3 regions of the Mesorhizobium sp. ArgA1 genome follow, and region 3 is predicted to be linked to each of the others. Evidence: riboswitches for the same ligand, from Rfam matches in the RefSeq annotation. Region 3 holds a riboswitch; each other region holds the start of a gene.
What was found. Region 3 has a riboswitch for thiamine pyrophosphate ahead of thiC (phosphomethylpyrimidine synthase ThiC). Riboswitches for the same ligand answer to the same signal wherever they lie in the genome.
Positions count from the first base shown of each region.

Region 1: another riboswitch for thiamine pyrophosphate. It lies ahead of ACWGTI_RS19560 (YkoF family thiamine/hydroxymethylpyrimidine-binding protein); the one in region 3 lies ahead of thiC (phosphomethylpyrimidine synthase ThiC).
Region 2: another riboswitch for thiamine pyrophosphate. It lies ahead of thiB (thiamine ABC transporter substrate binding subunit); the one in region 3 lies ahead of thiC (phosphomethylpyrimidine synthase ThiC).

Region 1 is NZ_JBSKBQ010000009.1:4,667-12,155, reverse strand. It holds gene ACWGTI_RS19575 (ABC transporter substrate-binding protein) at 1-383, opposite strand, end outside; gene ACWGTI_RS19570 (ABC transporter ATP-binding protein) at 380-1,162, opposite strand; gene ACWGTI_RS19565 (ABC transporter permease) at 1,159-1,956, opposite strand; gene ACWGTI_RS19560 (YkoF family thiamine/hydroxymethylpyrimidine-binding protein) at 2,131-2,739, opposite strand; TPP riboswitch at 2,730-2,842, opposite strand; gene ACWGTI_RS19555 (hypothetical protein) at 3,052-3,417, shown strand; gene ACWGTI_RS19550 (DUF2934 domain-containing protein) at 3,560-3,799, opposite strand; gene ACWGTI_RS19545 (hypothetical protein) at 3,892-4,095, opposite strand; gene ACWGTI_RS19540 (DUF1236 domain-containing protein) at 4,194-4,523, opposite strand; gene ACWGTI_RS19535 (DUF982 domain-containing protein) at 4,724-5,083, shown strand; gene ACWGTI_RS19530 (hypothetical protein) at 5,043-5,342, opposite strand; gene ACWGTI_RS19525 (hypothetical protein) at 5,516-5,788, shown strand; gene ACWGTI_RS19520 (PRC-barrel domain containing protein) at 5,886-6,170, shown strand; gene ACWGTI_RS19515 (hypothetical protein) at 6,273-6,422, shown strand; gene ACWGTI_RS19510 (hypothetical protein) at 6,542-6,760, opposite strand; gene ACWGTI_RS19505 (hypothetical protein) at 7,026-7,433, opposite strand.
Region 2 is NZ_JBSKBQ010000001.1:1,442,512-1,450,000, reverse strand. It holds gene ACWGTI_RS07130 (ABC-F family ATP-binding cassette domain-containing protein) at 1-1,394, opposite strand, end outside; gene ACWGTI_RS07125 (thiamine diphosphokinase) at 1,396-2,040, opposite strand; TPP riboswitch at 2,270-2,384, shown strand; gene thiB (thiamine ABC transporter substrate binding subunit) at 2,428-3,435, shown strand; gene thiP (thiamine/thiamine pyrophosphate ABC transporter permease) at 3,676-5,283, shown strand; gene thiQ (thiamine ABC transporter ATP-binding protein) at 5,292-6,044, shown strand; gene ACWGTI_RS07105 (M48 family metalloprotease) at 6,381-7,489, shown strand, end outside.
Region 3 is NZ_JBSKBQ010000027.1:23,150-30,638, reverse strand. It holds gene ACWGTI_RS29825 (potassium transporter Kup) at 288-2,246, opposite strand; TPP riboswitch at 2,803-2,916, shown strand; partial or broken gene thiC (phosphomethylpyrimidine synthase ThiC) at 3,019-4,855, shown strand; partial or broken gene ACWGTI_RS29815 (FAD-dependent oxidoreductase) at 4,852-5,811, shown strand; gene thiS (sulfur carrier protein ThiS) at 5,780-5,977, shown strand; partial or broken gene ACWGTI_RS29805 (thiazole synthase) at 5,982-6,755, shown strand; gene ACWGTI_RS29800 (thiamine phosphate synthase) at 6,898-7,047, shown strand; partial or broken gene ACWGTI_RS29795 (thiamine phosphate synthase) at 7,080-7,358, shown strand; partial or broken gene ACWGTI_RS29790 (hydroxymethylpyrimidine/phosphomethylpyrimidine kinase) at 7,349-7,489, shown strand, end outside.

The DNA of each region.
Region 1 (7,489 bases), on a different contig from region 3:
TTCCTAGGGCTCTTGATCTCGCTGCGATCCGCGTTGAAGACCAGCCGACCGGTCTCCTGCTGCACCACGGCATAGACCGCCTTGAGATCGGCGCCGGCGGCGCGCTGGGTGAACAGGCCAACGCCGGCAATGCCGAAATCGGCGACGCGGCTGGCGACCAGCGTGCCGGCGCCGGTGTCGCCATAGGGCAGGATGTCAACGTCGAGCCCGGCCTCGTCGTAGAAACCCTTGTCGCGGGCCACGAACAGGCCGATGTGGTTGGTGTTGACGGTCCAGTCGAGCGCGACGGTGATTTTTTGCGCAGCCGCGTGAGCGCGCGAGGCCAGCGGCAGTCCGGCAGCCAGCGTCAAAAGCAGGGCTTGCCGGCGGGTGAAGTCGGTCATGATGATCTCCTTTGGAGGGTCTGCGGGAACGAGGCTCGGTCAGCCCCGGGATTGAGCAGCGTGTCGAGGATTTCGGCTTGGAGCACCGCTGCCTGGCGCGCGGCATCGCCGCCGGTGGCGCGCGGGCGCGGCAGCGGCACGGCGATCTCGCTGATGATGCGGGCCGGCCGCGCCGACAGCACATAGATGCGATCGGAGAGGTACACGGCTTCGTGCACATCATGGGTGATCAGCAGCGCCGTCCAGCGGTGGCGCCGCCACATGCCTTCCAGCCAGCGCTGCATGGCCGCGCGTGTCAGTGCATCCAGCGCGCCAAAGGGTTCGTCGAGCAGCAGCATGCCGCGCCGTTGCACCACGGTGCGCAATAGGGCGGCGCGCTGGCGCATACCTCCGGAGAGTTCCGCTGGCCAGGCGCGCTCGAAGCCGGCAAGGCCGAACTCGGCAAACAGCGGCGCGACCTGCTCGCGGGCGGCGCGGCGTGGCACGCCCTGCACTTCCAGCCCCAGCGTCACATTGTCGATGACGCGCCGCCACGGCATCAGCGCATCGCGCTGCGGCATGAAGGCGAACGGGCTGCCCTGCAATGGCGCGCCGTCGAAGCGCATTTCGCCCTCGCCTTTCAGCGCGCCGGTCAGCAGTTGGAACAGCGTCGACTTGCCGGCGCCGGAGGGGCCGAGGATGGAGACGAACTCGCCGGCCGCGACATGGAGCGAAATGCCGGCAAGCACCTCCAGTGCACCGAAGTTTTTTCTGACATCGCGGAGTTCGAGCCGCGTCATTGGCGGCTCTCTCCCGAAGGCTTGCGGTCGCGGCTGTCGTTCCCGGCATTTTCCCAGGGCATGGCGAGGCGCTGGATGAGCACCGCAAGGCCGAACAACGCAAGCGTGAGCGCCGCGCTGACGGCGACCGCGGCCAACACCAGATCGGGGCGAAAATTGTTCTTGGCGTTGAGCATGTAGATGCCCAGCCCCTTCGCCGCCCCCGCATATTCGGCGAAGATCGCGCCGACCACGGCATAGGTAATGGAGATGCGCAGCCCGGCGAAGAAATAGGGCAGCGCGGAAGGCAGCCGCGCCAGCCAGAAGATGCGCCAGCGCCCTGCCCCCATGGCGGCGAGCATCTGGGAAATCTCCTTGTTCGTCGCGGCGAACCCCTCGACCAGCGCCACCATCATCGGGAAGAAGGTGACGAGCGCGACCAGCAGGATCTTTGGCATCAGCCCGAAGCCGAACCACAGCACGATGAGCGGCGCGATCGCCACCAGCGGCAAGGTCTGGCTGACGATCAGCAGCGGGAAGAGCGCGCGGCGCAGCGGGGCCAAGAAATCGACCAGTGCCGACAGCACGAAGGCAGCCACCAGCGAGCAGGCAAAGCCGGCTGATGTGGCGCGGATGGTGGGAAGCGTGTTTTCGGCGAGTGCTGCGCGATTATCCCAGGCCTGCAGCAGCACGCGCGACGGCGCCGGCAGCATGGTGGGCGCCGCGCCGCCATAGCGTGCGTAGCACTCCCAGGCCGCGAGGAGCAGGGCGAAGGAAAGGGCGGCGGGTGCAGTTCTGGCGATGACCGAGGCCACAGCTGATCTGCCCCCTGGTGGGGGAGATTGGATGTCGCGTCCGCCTTCGCCAATCGCCGAAGCTTCCCCTTCGCCCTGCAGCTCAAGGTCAGATGTGAAGGCATCTCTTCCACGCAATGGGTTGGGCAAAACAGCCAGGGCAATTTCCCTCCACGGCACGCGAAAAAGCGCGGCTCAGACGGCGCTCGGGCTGTTCGCCGAAATCGTGATGTCGAGGGTGACATGGCCGGCGCCGGGGCCGAAGCGGCAGAAGGCCTCCGTGAGCGTTGCAAACACCGCGCCGGCATCGCCACGCAGTTTGGTGCAGAAGTTCTTTGAGCGATCAAAGACGCCGGACTGCTTCAGGAAATCGATGCAGCCATAGATCTCATCCATATGGTCGCCCGTGCCCATCACATAGAGCGAGAACTGCGCTGCCACCGGCTGGTCCGTCGATGGCGTCGCCTGGACGGCACGGATCGCGGCAACCTTGCGCTCGTCCAGCGGAATGGCGGGTCCGCCGGTCTGGTCGGAGCGGCAGATCGGATCGTCGGGCTCACCCGGGCAGCCGCGCGAAACCGCAGCCGAAAGCACGCAGTGCCTGCCGCTTTTGGCCGCCGCCACGAACAGGTCGCGCATGGCGGGGAACAGCACTTCGGGCGGCCCGACCAAAAGCGTCGAGATGTCGTCGGTCTCGATCCGCAGCCGGTCACGCCATGGATCGAGCGCGCCAAGCGCGCCCAGGATGACGCCGACGAAATCGTCGGTCATGGGATAAAGGGAAATCTGTGCGCCTGAAAACATCGCCCGCCTCGCTCCGCTGGTATTATCCAGATCAGCTTTAGGGTCCGAAGGCTTGCCGCCCGCATCTCAGCCCCGACCATACGGAGCACCCCTGTGGATGAGCGGGTTAAAGCACTGTTCGACGCATTGGGGAAGAGTCTTTTTTGAAACGTCACGGTGGGAGTGTTGGCCAGATTTCGCCTTCTCCCTTGTGGAAGAGGCAAGTCACGTCCCGCGCTGAACAGTTCAAATTGTACGAAGTCGGCTTGACGTTATTTCGTACATAAAGTACGATAATCCTTTCAACAATTCTTTTCAACAAGGGGGAATTCCGTGAGCACAGCGAACCATGCCGCCTTCGCCGACCTCTCCCGCCCGTTGTTGTCACTGCCACTGCTGCCGCCCTTGTCGCTCGACCAACGCGAACGCCTTGCCGGAGCTTGGCGAATGGCCAGCCAGGACATCGCCGACGATATCCGTTTCATCCGCCAGTATCTGAAGGTGATTGCCGAGAAGGAGGAGAGGCTGTCGACCGGCACGCTCGTTCACAGCCGCGCCTATGTCGAGGCCTGCGCCGGCTGGCTGCCGCAAACGGTGGCGCGCTATCTTCGGCACTTGCGCCAGATCACCGAATGCGAACTGGCCATGACAGCTGCCGGTATCCGCTTTGCTCTGTCGAGTTATGCCTGGGAGGCATGAGACGCGGTTTGCCCTGTCGCGAAAAAACAAATTGCGCTGCCGTTGCAGTCGCAATTCGTCAGGTTGAGAGTCTCGGGCTCAACGGCGAGCGCCAAGGATGGGCCCGCCGCGCGATTTCAGCCTTGCCCTGTTTCGACTTGACCTATTTCGACTTGGCCTTGCCGGACTTTGCAGCTGCCGGCTTTGCGGCCTTTGGCTTGGCGTCGGCCTTGGCGGGCTTCGCAGCAGCCTTCTTCGCCGCCTTCTTCGGCTTGGCGGCTGCGCCATCGATTTCAGCCGTGGCCTGTTCCCAGTGCTCCTGATGCGCACCTTCGGGCCGGCCGGCGTTTTCCCAAATCTCGTGCGCCCGCTGGCGAATACGGTCCTGTTTGTCGTCCGTCACTTAAGCCTCCGTGGTTGGGTCCGATCGGTTGGTCCAGATTCCACGAAAACATTAGCCGAAAATTCAGCCGGCGTCTTGAGGGACGAGACGTCTCAGTGCTGATCCGAAACCACGGCGACGCCCAGTAGCGCTGCCTTCTTGACAATCAGCCCGGCGAGGTCGGCATCCGAACGATCCGTTCCGGTGCGCTCGCGCAGGAGCGCGATTGCTTCCTTCATTGACAGCAGCGCGGTGCTGCGCTCGGCCAACAGCTTGTCACAACACGCCGCCACATTTGTCTCGACATGCGGCAACATGGCAATACTCCTTTCTTTTCGTCCTTCGGCCCTGCCGCCCTTTGGGAAGAACGACAGGGCCGGTATCACCGATAAATAGTCAGGTCGGTTGTCGAGCGTTACTCGACCACCTCGACAATTCTTCGCGTGCTGGGATCGACCAGCACGGTGTGGTTGTCGACGACGGCGTATCTGTACTGAACGTCAGGAACCTCCTGCAACTCGACAGTGTCGGGCAAGGCGGAGCCGACATTCAATTCGACGCCGAGCAGATTGATCGACGCAAGCGGATGTTTCTTTACGTATTGGCGCACGACCGTGCGCTGTTCGGGGGTGATGATCACCTGCTGCTGTGCCGGCTGTGTTACGATGACCTCATCGGCGGCGGCAACGCCGAGGCCGGCGATCATGGCGAGCCCGGCGACAGCGGGAATAAGGACGGTTTTCATCTTCGTCTCCTGTCGTTGTGTGCGAGCTCCGCCGTGTCCCCGCACGAGGCGAAAACAGCACAAATCGAGATGGCGGGCTCCTGGAGGCAAACGCCGCCAGTACGGTCTTGTTCCGCAAGCGGCTACTACTTCCGGTCATGTCAGCTGGAACCGCATCGGCATGATTGGCATTGAAGACGATCCCTCAGGAGACCTTCAATATGGACGATTTGCGGCTCCAAATTCCCGTGGCGATTGCGGTGGGCGCCGGCTTCAAACGCAACATCGCGACGTTGGCCGAGATGCATAATTTTCTTAAGGAATGGCCGCAGGCCAGACGCGGCAAAATCTACGACACGGCATTGAGGGCTTGCGAAAAGGCCAGGGCCGGACACTTGACCAAGGACCAGGCGCGGCGGGCTTTCACAGCCTTTGCCGAAACGGCCGGCATTGCCTGGACCGGCATTGATCCGGTGACTGCGCTACGCTTGGCCAAGGCTGGAACCGGCCGGCTTCGGCACACAAGGGCCTCAGCCGAGATCATTGCTTCGGCGGCTGCACAGGCACCTCGCCGGGCTTGATCACCGGCGTCTTGCCCTGATCCGGCGGCGGCTGCGTCATGCCCTGATCCCCGCTGGGCGGCGGCTGCAGCACGCCGCCGCAAGAACCAAGATCGGTAGTCGAATTGCCATTGCCGTCATCGCCGGGAGGCGGCTGCTGGCCGCCATCCTGGGGCTGTGCCTGGCAAGGCACGGGAGGAGCTCCCTCGCCGTTGTCTTGCGCGGCGGCAGGGCCGGCAAGGGCCAGCAGAGCGCACGGCAAGAAAACAAGAATCTTCATTGTCCGTCTCCGTCCGGAATCGTCTTCGTTTTGGCAAATGCAGCCCAGCGGCAATTGGTTCCCCCCAGTGGTTCCAGGGCATTCCCCAAGCAAGGTGGACCGGTTTCGGGAACCTGCTTGCCAGCGGCGAGTTCCACTTCTCGATGCAGAGGACCGACCCAGGGAGAAAAATTATGGACCCGCGTAGAAAGCGAAGCGACGAAGTGGAAGCGCCGACACCGCGCCAGCAGGACTGGGATGCGCTGCGTGGCGCAAGGATCCTGCCCGACGGAGCAGATGAGGAAAGCCTGCCGGACACCACCGGTGTCGAGAAGGAAGGCGACCTGCCGGAGGAAGACGACGACAACCCCTATCAGGACAGTGACGATGCCTTGCCCGACGATGCCGAGGAAGCCGCCATCGGTCGCGACCCGGCGCGGCGCGGTGGTCCTTTCGACGAGGTGTAGGCCCGAAGCTGTCTGCACCGGACTTTCGTGGTGTTTTACCGGAACCCTTCGCCTGTTCGCTGGTTAGGAAATTGTCCGAACCCAGAGGAGATCGATCATGGATCACACCAATCACGCACGACTTGCCAGCACGGAACTGACGCCCGACATACTCGAAGGCGCGACCATCTATGGTCCTGACGATAAGAAGATCGGCTCTGTCGATCATCTGCATGGCAGTCAGGTTGTCATCGACGTCGGCGGCTTTCTTGGCATCGGCGCCAAGCCGGTGGCTGTCGCCGCCAGTCAGCTTGACTTCATGCGCGACGAGGATGGCGACGTCCACGCCGTCACCAGCTGGACCAAGGACCAGCTCAAGGCGATGCCGGAGCATCGCGACTGATATTTTTCGAAGGGTCGGGCTGCGGCCAGGCCCTTCCTTCGTCACGCCAGTGCGCCCTGGCGGTTTGGCTTCAGCGGCGCCCTGGGGATCAGGGAGAGACCGATGATCAGAAAACTCAAATCAGGAAAATATCGCCTCTATTCGCGCAAGGTCGATGAAAAGACCGGACGGCGACGCAACCTTGGCACGTTCGACAGCCGCGAGGCGGCCGAGAAACACGAACGCGAAGTCCAGTATTTCAAGCGCCATTGAGATCGCTCACCCGACCTCTTCAAGCGCGCAAGCAATCGCCCGGCGCTGAGCGCGCGCGCACGCTTCGGCCGGCCGGCAACCGCCGGCGCTTGAAAGCCGACGGCGGGGCAATCGGGCCTTCAGTTCGCGGAATCGCCGAGTGCTTCGGTGACGAAGGACGCCGCAATCAGATCGTCGGCGTCGAGGCGTAGGGACCCTTCGCTGCCCCCCATAATGGCTGCGACCTTCTGGAATGTCTCCATCTCGTATTCGGTAATCCTGGCATTTCGCATCCTGGCTTTCAGATCGGCGACGCGTCTGCCCAGCGAGGCGGACGCCCCGATTTCTCTTTTCGACATGGTGCCGTGCTCCTCCCCAACCCTGTTTTGCCCCTTGCCCGCTTAGCTGTACCCAGTGCTGCCTATTTATAAGGCAGCACGAATACAGTCGCGGCAACGCGCGGTACCAGGGAAGGTTCCAGCGCCAAATGGTCACTAAATAATACGGGAGGGCCGGTAGCCGACGCGACCGCGCGCGCTGCAACCGCTGGCTGCAGCCATCAGGCCAACCGACCCCGTCGCTATTCGCGACGCGGGTCAGACTTCAATCGCCTTGCGCGGACAGTCAGCGAGAAACCGACGGCACGGCTGCGGCCGAACGTGCCGTTTCGGGTGAGAACACCACAAAAGCAAAGACCAGAACAGCGGCGGCGACGATGAGCGAGCCGCCGGCAACGACAGGCTCAAGCGCCGGGTTTCCCTGCAGCATCACGTAGAGGGCCGGCAGCATGATCACCACGCCAACCGTATAGAGCCAGTAGTGGATCATGGCGACGCGGCGTGCCGCCTTTTGCGGATTGAGCGCGTAGTAGCCGCCGAAGATGGCGCTCGTCACCCAACCCAGCAGGTTGATATGCGCATGCGCCGGGAAGGCGCTGTGATCGCCTGAGATCGCCATCTGCAGGCCAGCCGCAATTCCCAATATCAGGAACACGATGGCGGTTTTAAAGAAAAGTTCCGAAACCCTAGGCATGTCGTTTCTCCCCTATGCCGTCTACCCCAACATTGCGAAGACTACACTCGGGAGTG
Region 2 (7,489 bases), on a different contig from region 3:
TCGAGGAAGTCGCGATCATGGCTGACCAGGATGACCGTACCGGCAAAGCCGGCGACCAGTTCCTGCAGAAGCTCCAGCGTCTCCATGTCGAGATCGTTGGTCGGCTCATCAAGCACCAGAAGGTTGGCCGGCCGGGCCAGGACGCGGGCCAAAAGCAGCCGCGCCCGTTCGCCGCCGGAAAGCTCGCGCACCGGCGTGCGCGCCTGTTCCGGCTTGAACAGGAAATCCTTCATGTAGGAGACGACATGGCGTTGTTCGCCATTGATGACGAGGTTTTCGCCGCGCCCGTCGGTGAGATATTGCGCCAGCGTCTCGGCCGGGTCGACCGACTCGCGCTTTTGATCGAGCGTGGCGATTTCCAGATTGGTGCCAAGCCGCACCGAGCCGGCATCCGGCTTCAACTCACCGGTCAGCATCTTCAACAGCGTCGTCTTGCCGGCACCGTTCGGTCCGACCAGGCCGACCCGGTCGCCGCGCTGGATGCGGGTCGAAAAGCCTTTGACCACGGTGAGGTCGCCAAAACTCTTTTCGATGTTCTTGGCCTCGATCACCAGCTTGCCGGATTCCGCGGCGTCGCTCGCCACCATGGTGGCCGAGCCTTCTGCGCCGCGATGGCCGCGAAAACGCTGGCGCATGGTCTGGAGCTCGCCGAGGCGGCGCATGTTGCGCTTGCGCCGCGCCGTCACGCCGTAGCGCAGCCAGTGCTCCTCGCGCACGATCTGCCGACCGAGCTTGTGCTGCTCGCGCTCTTCCTCTTCCAGCACCTGGTCACGCCATTCCTCGAAATGGCCAAAGCCCTTGTCCAGACGGCGGGTCTGGCCACGGTCGAGCCAGACGGTGGCGCGCGAGACGCGTTCGAGGAAGCGACGGTCGTGCGAAATGACGATCAGCGCCGACGAGGTGCGGACAAGCTCCGCTTCCAGCCACTCGATGACAGACAGATCGAGATGGTTGGTCGGCTCATCAAGCAGCAGAATGTCGGGCTCCGGCGCCATGACGCGGGCAAGCGCGGCACGGCGGGCCTCGCCGCCGGAAAGATCGTTGGGATTTTCGGTGCCGGTGAGGCCGAGATGCTCCATCAGATAGGTGGCTCGGTAGGGATCGTCGGCGGGACCGAGCCCGGCCTCGACATAGGCACGGACATTGGCAAAGCCATCCATGTCGGGCATCTGCGGGAGATAACGCACGGTCGCCGAAGGCTGGCGGAACACCTCGCCGTCCTGCGGCTCGATCATCCCGGCGGCGATCTTCAAGAGCGTAGATTTGCCGGAGCCGTTGCGGCCGACGAGCGCGATCTTGTCGCCGGCGGACGCGGTGAGTTCGGCGCCGTCGAGCAGCGGCGTGCCGCCGAAGGTCAGTCTTATCCCGTCGAGGTTGAGAAGGGGCGGGGCCATGTCAGCTTTCAGGCAAGGGATAGGGATGGGCGAGCAGCAGCGCGCGGCCATGGCCAAGCGCGATTTCGAGGTTGCCTTTGACCTCATTGGAGATGGTCAGCGACGAGCCGAAGGCGACCTCGACATGGTCGAGCGGCCATTTGGCACCGGAAACGGTGAGGCCCGAGAGATCGGAAAAGCCAAGCACGGAAAACAGCGTGCCGTCGTCATAGTCGAAGCCGGCCTTGCCCGGCAAAAGGGGGACGCCTTCTTGCGCGCCACTGGTCAACAGCACTTTTGTGCCTGCCTCGGCCAGCCGCAGGCTGAGCGCAAGGTGCAGGTATGCATGGTCGGCGCGCTTGCCGCCGAAAGCGCCGGCCAGCACCAGGCTGGTGGCGCCGCGTTCCAATGCGGCGGCGATGGCCAGTTCGCCGTCGGTCTTGTCCTTTTCGGGCGGAAATACCTGCCGTGGCACTGCGGCGAGATCGGCCGGCAGGTCCGCCGGCACGGAATCGAAGTCGCCGACCCAAAGCTCCGGCATCAGGCCGAGCAGGCGGGCATGGCCGATGCCGGCGTCCGCGGCGATGATGCGCGTGCCTTCGACCTGGCGGTCGAGCCGCGGCGTGCGGATGAGATCGCCGCCAAGCAGGATGGTGAATGTGCTCATATCCGGTGGCCCTTACCAGCCCCGCCGGTGAAACGGAAGGCCGAGCCCTTCCGCCGCCAGATCAGGATGACGTTTGGTTGAATCGTCATCCTGATCCAGATCCTTTTTTGGAGCATGATCTTTTTTGAGAAAACCGGTTCCCACTCTTTGCGGTCGCTGACCTTCGGTTCGGGATCATGCTCGAGCAAACTTCCGCTTGCGTGGCACCTTGGCCGGGCCTATGTGTCGAAACGCTCTAACGGGGTGCCGGACGCGATCTTCGCGGACCGGCTGAGAGGCAGTCTCGCCAACCCGCTGAACCTGATCCGGTTTGTACCGGCGGAGGGATTAGACGCTTCGGACAGCCCGACGCCTCAATTCCTTTCAACACGAACGAAGGAGGCGCCGATGCGCATGTTCTTGTCCCGTCTTGTCCCAGCCCTGGGCCTTGCTGTTTCGCTTCTGGCTGCGCCAGCTTCCGCGCAGGAAAAACTCACCGTCTACACCTATGAGAGTTTCACCGCCGACTGGGGGCCGGGCCCTGCGGTCAAGAAGGAGTTCGAGGCCGAATGCGGCTGCACCCTCGACTTCGTCTCGGTCGCCGACGGCGTCGCGCTGCTCAACCGCGTCAAGCTCGAAGGCGCCTCGACCAAGGCCGATATCGTGCTCGGCCTCGACACCAACCTGACCGCCGAAGCCAAGGCCTCCGGGTTGTTTGTCCCGCATGGGCCAGTGGCCGAAAACAACGTGCCGGGCGGCTGGAGCGACGATACTTTCGTTCCCTACGACTATGGCTATTTCGCCGTCGTCTACGACACCGAAAAGCTGAAGAACCCGCCGAAGAGCCTGAAGGAATTGGTCGAGGGCGCCGCTGCCGACAAGATCGTCATCCAGGATCCGCGGACTTCGACGCCGGGCCTCGGCCTGCTGCTGTGGGTCAAATCGGTCTATGGCGACAAGGCGCCGGAGGCATGGGCGAAGCTCAAGCCGAAAGTGCTGACGGTGACGCCGGGCTGGAGCGAGGCCTACGGCCTGTTCACCAAGGGCGAGGCGCCGATGGTGCTGTCCTACACGACGTCGCCGGCCTACCACATGGTGGCCGAGAACACCGAGCGCTATCAGGCGGCGTCTTTCGAGGAAGGCGAGTATCTGCAGATCGAGGTCGCCGGCATCACCACCACGGGTGAGAAGAACCCGCTGGCGGCAAGGTTTCTCGCCTTTATGACCGGGCCGAAATTCCAGGATGTCATTCCGGAGACCAACTGGATGTTCCCGGCGGGGAAGACCGACAAGCCGCTCAACCCGGCGTTCGACAGGCTGGTCAAACCGACCAAGACTTTGCTGTTCAGCCCGGAAGAGGTCGCGGCCAACCGCAAGGCCTGGGTCGATGAATGGCTGGCGGTGATGAGCAAATAGGGCTTCGGGATGGCGCTTGAGCACCCCCCTCTGGCCTGCCGGCCATCTCCCCCGCAAGGGGGGAGATCAAGCGCTCAATCGCTTTCGCCAATCTCCAGCACTGCAAAGGCGGCGAGAGGAGCGAAGCTGCTAATCTCCCCCCTTGCGGGGGAGATGGCCGGGAGGCCAGAGGGGGGTGGGCGGGAACTCGGCTTTCGCGAAATGTTTCCGCCAGCCTACCGCAATGTTGGCTAGCGCGACATGCGAACGCAACACTCCGCCGACCCCCGCAACGCAGCCGGCATCGTCGCGCTTGCGGCAATCGCGTTGCTGATCGGCGGCGCCTTCGCCGGGCTCATCCGCGAAGGCGCACATGACCTCGCAGGCGCTGCGTCCGCCTTCGATCTCTATCTCTTGCGGGTCGTCCGCTTCACGCTCTGGCAGGCAGTCCTCTCGACGCTGCTTTCCGTCGCGCCGGCGCTGTTCGTCGCGCGCGCTCTATCGCGGCACCCGCGCTTCCTTGGCCGCGGCTTCATGCTGCAGCTGTTCACCGTGCCGCTGGCACTGCCGGCCATCGTCGCGGCGCTGGGCATACTGGCGCTCTATGGCCGAGCCGGCTGTTTCGCCGCGATCGCCGGCCAAAGCTGGCCCGATATCTATGGCCTGTCCGGCATCCTCGTCGCGCATGTCTTCTTCAATCTGCCGCTGGCAACGCGGCTGTTCCTCGAAGCTCTGGGCACGGTGCCTGCCGATCAATGGCGGCTGGCAAGCCAACTCGGCATGGGGGCGAGGCCAGCCTTTCGGCTGATCGAATGGCCGGTGCTGCGGTCGGCTCTGCCTGCTGTCGCCGGGCTTGTCTTCATGCTTTGCATCACCTCCTTCACCATCGTCCTCATCCTCGGCGGCGGGCCGGCGGCGACGACGCTGGAGGTCGCCATCTACCAGGCGCTGCGTTTCGACTTCGATCCGGCGCGGGCTGTGACGCTGACAGTGCTGCAGATTGCGCTGACCTTTGCCGTCGTGCTGGCACTGACGCGGCTTGGGGCCAATGTGACCGGCGACGCCAACCTGCCGGTGGCGCCACGCCGCTATCTCTCGGCCGGCCCGATCGAAACGGCGCTCAACACGGCGTTGATCGTGCTTGCCTTGCTGTTCGTCGCCGGGCCGATGGCGGCAACCGTGGCATCAGGCCTTGGCGCCGATCTCAGCCGGCTGGCCGGCGAGAGCGCGGTGCGCCAGGCGACGTTGACCAGCGCCGGTCTCGGCCTGCTGGCGGCATTGCTTTCGGTGGCGCTGTCGCTGTCGCTGATCATGGCGCGCCGGGCGCTGTCGCTAAGCCGTCGCTCCGGCGCGCGTTCGTTGCTCGAGCACGCGGCGGACACCGGCGCCGGTTTTGTCCTCGTCGTGCCGCCCATCGTCATCGGCGCCGGCTGGTTCCTCTTGCTGCGCACGTTCAGCGACGTCTTTGCCATCGCGCCCGTCATGGTCATCGTCGTCAATGCGGTGATGGCAATGCCTTTTGCCATCCGTGCGATGCGTCCGGCCTATGATGCAGCGAGTGAACGCCACGAAAAGCTGTGCGCACAGCTCGGCATTTCCGGCTGGAACCGGCTACGCTTGGTCGATTGGCCGTCGCTACGGCGGCCGCTGGCCACCGGCTTTGCCTTCGCCATGGCGCTGTCGCTCGGGGACCTTGGCGTCATCGCGCTGTTCGGCAGCGATTCGGTGCAGACCTTGCCCTATCTCCTGCTGGCGCGCATGGGCAGCTACCGCACGGCCGACGCCGCCGGACTGGCTTTGCTGCTCGGGTCGGTCTGCCTGGCTCTGGTGGTCGCCGCGGACTGGTTGGGACGAGGAGAAAGATCGTGACTTCCGCCATGGAAAAAGGCGCGGCCGTGCGGCTGGACCAGGTCGCGTTCAGCTATGGCGAGACGCCGTTCCTGTTCGATGTCGAATTCGCCGCGTCAAAGATCACCGCCATCATGGGGGCCAGCGGTTCGGGAAAGTCGACCCTGCTCAATCTGGTCGCCGGCTTCGAGACGCCGCAATCCGGCCGCGTGCTGATCGGCGGCGCCGATGTCGGCGCTTCCGCGCCGTCGGCACGGCCGGTGTCGATGGTGTTCCAGGAAAACAACCTTTTTGCCCATCTCTCTGTCGAGAAGAATGTCGGGCTCGGTCGCTCGCCGTCGCTTAATCTGACGCAAGCCGACCGCGCCGCAATCGCCGAGGCGCTTGAGCGTGTCGGCCTTGCCGGCAAGGAAAAGCGCCTGCCGCGCGAGCTCTCCGGCGGCGAACGGCAGCGCGTGGCGCTCGCCCGCGTGCTGGTGCGCGACCGGCCGGTGCTGCTGCTCGACGAGCCGTTCGCTTCGCTCGGACCCGCACTGCGCGACGACATGCTCGACCTGGTGGCCGGCCTCCATGCCGAGCGCGCGATGACCATGCTGTTCGTCACGCATCAGCCGGAAGACGCGCGCCGCATCGGGGGGGAGATGGTTTTTCTGGACAATGGCAGGGTTGCCGCAACGGGACTTGCCGCCGATTTTTTCGATGGCACTGGCCCTGAAGCGTTTCGACGCTATATCGGCGCGAGTTCGGGCGGTTCACGCGATGTTGCCCGGAAGCGGACATAATTTACGACCAAACCGGCTACAGGTGATGTGGCGCTTGCTTGCCATGGTCCGGTTGATGTGGCTAGGTCCGCCCAGTACTGGTCCGGCACGAGCCGTGATTTGCCCCCTACAGCGCCACATCCGTCTGGATGTGTAAAACGCTGTAGGTTTTTTGATTTGTGCAGGATGTGCCACCGAGAATTCGATTTTTCGCTGGCGCGGACCCTTGGGTCCAGGTCGTGCGCCGAGAGCTGAAGGGACGCCGTGCTGTCGACCGGCACTGACACTTTGAGACGCAGACCGCTGGTGCGCTTCCTCGCGCTGGCCGGCCTTGCTGTGGCGCTGGCCAGTTGCCAGATGTTCACGCCGCCCGAGGTGCAGGAATCCGGCTTTCAGCCTTCCGACAAGCCGATCACGGTCGACAATGTCGCCGCCAACAGCAAGCTCGCGGAGCTTGCGAAGGCGCAGCACCCGCGCATCCTCGCCACCTATGGCGGCGAATATTCCGATCCCAAGCTCGAGCGGATGGTGGCCAAGGTCGTCGGCAGCCTGACGGTGGTGTCGGCCAATCCGACCCAGACCTATCGCATCACCATCCTCAATTCGCCCAACGTCAACGCCTTCGCGTTGCCGGGCGGCTATCTCTACGTCACCCGCGGCCTGTTGGCGTTGGCCAATGATTCGGCCGAACTCGCCGCCGTGATCGCGCATGAGATGGGCCACGTCACCGCCAACCATGGCCTGCAGCGCCAGCAGCTCGAGGCCGAGGAAGGCCTGGCGACCAAGGTTGTTTCCGATGTGCTCGGCGACAGCCCGACCGCCAAGGCGGCATTGATCCGCGGCAAGTTGAGGCTGGCGCAGTTCTCGCGCAACCAGGAGCTGGAGGCCGACGCCATCGGCATCAAGTCGATCGGCGAGGCCGGCTACGATCCCTACGCCGCCGGCCGCTTCCTGCAGTCGATGTCGGCCTATACCGATTTCCGTTCGATATCGGGCGCCACCGATGCCAGCCTCGACTTCCTGGCGACGCACCCCAACACGCCGCAGCGTATCGATCTGGCGCAACGCCACGCCCGCCAGTTCGGTGCGCCCGGCGTCGGCACGCGCGACCGCGATTCCTTCCTGGCCGGCATCGACGGCCTGCTCTACGGCGACACGCCGGAAGAAGGCTATGTGCGCGGCCAGACCTTCCTGCATCCGGGCCTCGGCGTGTCGTTCACCGTGCCGGACGGTTTCATCATCGACAACACGGCGGCGGCAGTGACGGCAACGGGCCCCGGCGACATGGCGATCCGCTTCGACGGCGTATCGATCGACAAGAACCGCGCGCTGACCGACTATATCAGGAGTGGCTGGGTGGCCGGTCTTGACGAGACCAGCGTGCGCCAGGAGACGATCAACGGCAATGAGGCGGCGACCGCGCATGCCGGCGCCGATGGCTGGCAGTTCGACATTGCGGTGATCCG
Region 3 (7,489 bases):
GGATCCCCTTCTTGCGCTGCCATGTTGCGGTGATTGTTGCAGTGCTCGTCGCCGGGAGTGCACCGGCCAGTTGGCCTTTCTCCGCAGCGGAGCAGGCCGAGCGCAAGTGGACGTTTCGTCCGGTCCGATGCTGGAGGTCGCGTAGTTCACGCCGGCGCGTACATCGATGCGGCTTTTGGCGGTCCCGCCGTGGATCAGAACTTGGGGCAGGACGAACTCGGTTTATGAGTTGCAACGTAGTGCAAGTGCCCTGGCAAGGACGTTGATCGTGCAAATCGAGGCGAGAGCTAGACAACCACCTGCGTACCGATTTCTACCACACGTCCGGTTGGAATCTGGAAATATTCGGTGGCGTCGGCCGCCGTGCGCGCCAGGCCGATGAACAGCTTGTCCTGCCACACCGGCATGCCGGAATTGGGTGATGCCTTGAGCGAGCGCCGCGACAGGAAGAATGACGTCGTCATGATGTCGAACTTCCAGCCCTGCTTGCGGCAAATCGCCAGCGCGCGCGGGATGTTGGGCTGCTCCATGTAGCCGAAGGTCAGCGTCACCCGCATGAACAACTCGTTGACCGTCTCCATCCTCACCCGGTCGCTGTCGGGGACCAGCGGCTGCGGTGCCGTGACAACCGACAGAATGACATTCTGCTCGTGCAGCACCTTGTAGTGCTTCAGGCTGTGCATCAGCGCCGTCGGCGCGCTTTGCGGATCGCTGGTCAGGAACACGGCGGTGCCGGACACCAGTTGCGGCTTTTTCTTCAAAAGATTGCCGGCGAGGAAATCGAGCGGGATCTCGTTGCGGCGGGTCTTGTCGAAGAGATAGCGGCTGCCGCGCACCCAGGTCCACATGCCCAGCACGATGGTGAAGGCCACGACCAGCGACGCCCAGCCGCCTTCGAACACCTTGACGATGTTGGAGGCGAAGAAGCCGATATCGATCAAGGCAAACAGCACGGTAAGCGGGATCGCCACCGACAGCTTCCACTTCCAGATACGGGTCATGACGACATAGAGCAGCACCGTCGTCACCAGCATGTTGCCGGTCACCGAGATGCCGTAGGCGGAAGCCAGCTTGCTCGATTCGCCGAAGCCGACCACCAGCATCATCACCACCAGGGCCAGCAAAAGGTTGACGCGCGGCATGTAGATCTGGCCGGACTGCTTTTCCGACGTGTGCAGGATTTCCAGCCGCGGCAGCATGTTGAGCTGCACCGCCTGGCGGGTCAGCGAAAAGGCCCCCGAAATGACCGCCTGGCTGGCAATGACGGTAGCCGCCGTCGCCAGCACCACCATGGGGATCAGCGCCCAACCTTCGTTCATTTCGAAGAATGGGTGGCCAACCACGCCGTTCTTCGCCAGCACGAAGGCGCCCTGGCCGGCATAATTCAACAGCAGGCAGGGGAAGACGATCGAAAGCCAGGCAAGCACGATCGGTTTGCGGCCGAAATGGCCGAGATCGGCATAGAGCGCTTCGGCGCCGGTGACGGCGAGGAAGATGGCGCCGATAGTAACGAAGGCGACGTCGGGCGAATGGATCAGAAAGGCAACGATGTAGTGTGGGCTCACCGCCCACAGGATTTCCGGATCGGCAATGATGTGCTTGAGGCCGGAAAGGCCGATGGCCAGGAACCAGATCGCGGTCACCGGGCCGAAGACCAGTCCCACGCCGCCGGTGCCGAAACGCTGAACTGCAAACACCATGGCCAGGATGACCAGAGTCAGCGGCACGACATAGGGCTGGAACGCGGGGGTGACGACATTCATGCCCTCGACCGCCGACAGCACCGAAATCGCCGGCGTAATGACGGCGTCACCGAAAAACAGCGAGGCACCGACGATGCCTACGCCCAGGATCAGCGCCGAGCGCTTGGGGAAACTGCCGCGCGCCAGCGCCATCAGCGACAGCACGCCCCCCTCGCCGCGGTTGTCGGCGCGCAGCACGAACATGATGTATTTTACCGTGACGGTAATGGTCAGCGACCATATGATCAGCGACATCACGCCGAAAATATCTGCAGGGTCAGCGATGTTGCCGCCAGACGAGGCATGCAGCGCTTCGCGGAACGCATAGATTGGGCTCGTCCCGATATCGCCATAGACCACACCGAGTGCGCCAAGCATCAACAAGTGAGTACTTTGTGCAGGAGCCGAGCCGAGATGTTCCGCTAGTTCCCCACCGTCACAATTGTTGGCAGATTCCACGACAGCCATTCGTATGCTCCCATGGGTGCTGCGCTCTAGAGCCAACGCAATTCTGCATTTGCGAGGCGCGCCCCTTGCAATGGGTAGCCTCGGCCGATTGGGCGTGCGACGCGAAGAGGGAGGATCTCGCTGCACTGCCGCTATCGGCCGAGGCGTCAGGTAATTGCTAGCAGAGACTGCCATCTTGAAGTCGACCGGCACGTCACCCGGTCGGTTTTCACATCAACAGACCATCAGCAATCTATAACGCCTAATTTTTACGCAATACCAAAGCACCTCTGGCTATTACACTCTAACAATCGAAATTCTATTATAATCTATACGAAATACCGAACTTCATGCAGTAATTTACCTCGATGAACTTGAGGATACGAATATCGACTGGCGATTGTTGGAAGTCAATATTTTCATGGTTTCAGATGTAGCATTTCGGAAGGCTTGTCATAGAACATGAGTGTCCAGATTTGCGTCATCTCGTGACGACAGAATCGCGCGCGGACGACCCGTCCGCATCCTGAACACGGGAGCGTTCCGCCTGCCTTTGACCTTCCACCGCGGCCTGAAGGCGCTTGACAAACGGGCACCGGCCCGGTCCAATCGAGGCATTCACCAGGGGAGTCCCGGCAAGGGGCTGAGATACTGCTGGCTTTGCGGCGCAGTGACCCGTAACCTGATCCAGTTCATACTGGCGTAGGGACGGTGCGAGCGCTTGCGGGAATTCATGCCCGAGGATTTGTTTCGGGCGGGTCAGCAAGGCGTCTTTTCATCCTTCCGGCACAGAGCTGGGTCTCCAATGCAACGAGCAAAGGAGCCTCAAATGAATGCCTTGACCCCCCACCGTATCGACCGGACCGCTGCCGGCGTCGCGCAAGATCCACAAATCCGGCGTCCTCCATTCACAGATCGGGGTGCCAATGCGGGAGATCGCGGTCCACCCGACTGCCGGTGAGCCGCCGGTGACGGTCTACGATCCGTCAGGCCCCTACACCGACCCCGCGATTGAAACTGACATCGAAAAGGGTCTTGCCCGCCTTCGGCAGGACTGGATCGCCGCTCGCGGCGATGTCGTGCCTATGACGGCCGCCATGTCAGGCCGGAGGACAACGGATTTGCGACAGGAGAGCGCCTGACGCGGGAATTTCCGATCCGAAGCCGTCCGCTGAGAGCCAAGGCCGGCAAGGCCGTCACCCAGCTCGCCTATGCGCGCGCCGGCATGATCACGCCCGAGATGGAGTTCGTCGCCATCCGCGAGAACCTCGGCCGCGAGGCCCTGCTCGGCAAGCTTGGGGGCGACGGCGAAGCCTTCGGCGCGGCAATCCCCGACTTCGTCACCCCGGAATTCGTGCGCGACGAGGTGGCGCGTGGACGGGCCATAATCCCTGCCAACATCAATCATCCCGAGAGCGAGCCGATGGTTATCGGTCGCAATTTCCTGGTCAAGATCAACGCCAATATCGGCAACTCGGCGGTCACCTCTTCGATGGCCGAAGAGGTCGAGAAGATGGTCTGGGCGATCCGCTGGGGTGCCGATACGGTGATGGACCTGTCGACCGGCCGCAACATCCGCAACATCCGCGAATGGATCGTGCGCAACGCACCGGTGCCGATTGGCACGGTGCCGCTTTACCATGCGCTGGAAAAGGTCGGCGGCATCGCCGAGGACCTCAACTGGGAGGTCTACCGCGACACGCTGATCGAACAGGCCGAACAGGGCGTAGACTATTTCACCATCCACGCCGGAGTGCGGTTGCACTACATCCCGCTGACCGTCGACCGGGTCACTGGCATCGTCTCGCGCGGCGGCTCGATCATGGCCAAATGGTGCCTGCACCATCACCGGGAGGGCTTCCTCTACGAGCATTTCGAGGAAATCTGCGACATCTGCCGCGCCTACGATGTGTCCTTTTCGCTGGGCGATGGCCTTCGCCCCGGCTCGATCGCCGACGCCAACGACGCGGCGCAATTCGCCGAACTCGAAACGCTCGGCGAACTAACGAAGGTCGCCTGGGCGAAGGATTGCCAGGTGATGATCGAGGGGCCCGGCCACGTTCCGATGCACAAGATCAAGCAGAACATGGACAAGCAGCTCGCCGTCTGCGGCGAAGCGCCGTTCTATACGCTTGGACCGCTGACGACGGACATCGCGCCTAGCTACGACCACATCACCTCCGGCATCGGCGCGGCGATGATCGGCTGGTTCGGTACCGCCATGCTCTGCTACGTCACGCCGAAGGAGCAGCTCGGCCTTCCCGATCGCAATGACGTCAAGACCGGCGTGATCACCTACAGAATAGCCGCGCACGCCGCCGACCTGGCGAAGGGTCATCCCGCGGCGAAAGTCAGGGACGATGCCCTCTCCCGCGCGCGCTTCGAGTTCCGCTGGGAGGACCAGTTCAACCTGTCGCTCGATCCGGAAACGGCCCGCTCGTTCCACGACGAGACCTTGCCCGAAGGAAGCGCACAAGCTGGCGCATTTCTGCTCGATGTGCGGCCCGAAACTCTGCTCGATGCGCATCTCCCACGACATCCGAGCCGAGGCGCAGAAGGACGGCATGGCGGCGATGGCGGCGAAATATCGCGAAGGCGGCGATCTCTACGTGCGGGCGGACGAGACCGGTGCACCACTCATGCCGGAGGCGCATGAGCCGTCATGAGGGTGCTGGTCAGGGGCCGGCGTCGTCGGCCTCACCGCCGCCTTCGAGCTCGCCATAGGCGGCGCGGCGGTGACCGTTGCGGAGAAAAGGCATGGCCTCGGCGGCAACGCGTCGTGGTTCGCCGGCGGCATGCTGGCGCCATGGTGCGAGCGTGAAAGCGCCGAGCAGCTGGTGCTGGATCTCGGGCGCGATGCCGCCGACTGGTGGGAGGCGGTGTTGGCCGGCCAGGTGACACGGGCCGGAACACTGGTTGTGGCAGCTCCGCGCGACGCGGGCGAGCTCGACCGCTTCGCTAGCCGCACGTCAGGCCATCGGGGTGTCGACGACGACGAAATCGCGCTGCTAGAGCCCGACCTCGCCGGCCGTTTTCGCCGTGGGCTTTTCTTCCCCGGCGAGGCGCATCTCGACCTATGGGCGTCGCCTTCCGGTTTGCCACGGACGCTCGGCAGCTTTCCGGATTCGAGCGCGAGATCGACTGCATGGGAATGGCGGCGGGCGATGAGAGGCAGCGCGGCATTCGCGGCGAAATGCTGATCCTGCGCACGCCCGATATCTCCCTGTCGCGCCCGATCCGGCTGCTGCATCCGCGCTTTCCGCTCTATGTGGTGCCGCGCAGCGATCGTCGTTTCATGGCCGGCGGGACGATGATGGAGAGCGACGACAGTGGTTCGGTCACGGTTCGTTCGCTGATGGAACTTCTCAGCGCTGCCTGCGCGCTCCATCCGACCTTCGGCGAGGCCGGTATCGTCGAGACCGGCGTCGGAGTTCGTCCGGCCTTTTCCGACAATCTGCCGCGTGTCGAAGCGCGTGGAAGGACCATCGCGCTCAATTGACTTTATCGCCATGGCTTTCTTCTTGCGGCGGCCATGGCGCGCCTGGCGGCCGAAATTTTCTCCAGTCACGGCAAACGCGTGGAGCTTACCCATGAAACTGACCGTCCACGGCGAAGCGCTTGAAAGTGACGCCACGACACTGGCGGCGCTGCTTGCTGGCCTCAACTATGAAGGCGATTGGCTGGCGACGGCCGTCAACAGCGATCTCGTGCATGCAGCCAACCGGGCAGAATTTCCGTTGAGCGAGGGCGACCGGATCGAGATCCTGTCACCGATGCAGGGAGGCTAGCACCATGCTCGACCTTTTTGGAACGACGCTTGTCTCACGCCTGCTTCTCGGCACCGTCCAATATCCTTCACCGGCGATCCTTGCCGATGCGGTCAAGGCGTCGGGGACCTCGGTGGTGACCGTCCCGCTGCGCCGTGAAATGGCCGGCGGCAAGGCCGGCTCGAAATTCTGGTCACTGATCCGCTCGCTCGGCGTGAGGGTCCTGCCCAACACCGCAGGCTGCCATTCAGTGAAGGAAGCCGTGACGACCGCGAGGATGGCGCGCGAGGTCTTCGGCACGCCCTGGATCAAGCTCGAAGTCATCGGCAACCACGACACGCTGCAGCCCGACGTCTTCGGCCTGGTCGAGGCCACGCGCATCCTTTGCGAGGACGGTTTCATCGTGTTCCCCTACACCACCGACGACCTTGTCGTCGCCGAGCGGCTGCTTGAGGCGGGCTGCTAGGTGCTGATGCCGTGGTGCGCGCCGATCGGTTCGGCGCTCGGGCCGATCAACATCATGGCGCTGCGCTCGATGCGCGGGTATTTCCCCGACGTGCCGTTGATCGTCGATGCGGGGCTCGGACGGCCGTCGCACGCGGCAACCGTCATGGAACTCGGCTTTGACGCCGTGTTCCTCAACACGGCGGTCGCCAAGGCGGCCGATCCGGTGAGCATGGCGCGCGCTTTCAGCAAGGCGGTCGATGCCGGCCGCGAAGCCTATGGTTCGGGACTGATCGAGCCGCGCGCCGCCGCCATGCCGTCGACGCCGACATTGGGCAGGGCGGTTTTTTCATGAAGCTCGATCCCTTCTACCTGGTCGTCAACAGCGTCGCCTGGATCGAGCGGCTGGTGCCGCTCGGCGTCAGGTTGGTGCAACTCCGCATCAAGCATATGGACGAGGACGGGCTGCGCGCGGAAATCCGCAAAGCGAAAGCCTTATGCGCCCGACACATTGCCAGCTCATCGTCAACGATCATTGGCGGCTGGCGATCGAAGAGGGCTGCGACTTCGTACATCTCGGCCAGGAGGGTCTCCAGACCGCCAACCTCCTCGAGATACAGGCGGCCGGCATCAGGCTCTCGGACTGAGCACCCATGATCATGCCGAACGGGAGACGGCCATGGCAGCCGGGCCCGACTATGTCGCGCTGGGTCCCGTCTATCCGACCATCCTAAGAAGATGAAATGGGCGCTGCAGGGGGCTCGAGAGGATCCGGGCGTGGAAGGGCTGGGTCGCGCCTATTCCGCTGATCGCCATCGGCGGCCTCAATCCCGAGCGGCTCGATGGCGTTTTCGAGGCCGGCGCCGTCAGCGCGGCGGTGGTGACGGACATAACGCTGAACCCGGATCCCGAGGCGCGCACCAAGGATTGGATCAAAAAGACGGAGCAATGGCGCTGAAGCAAGACCCGCATGTGCTTGTCGTTGGCGGATCGGATTCCAGCGGAGGTGCCGGGATTGCGCGCGACATCGAGACGATCTCTGCCATCGGCGTGCGCACCTGCCTTGCCATCACCGCGGTAACGGTGCAG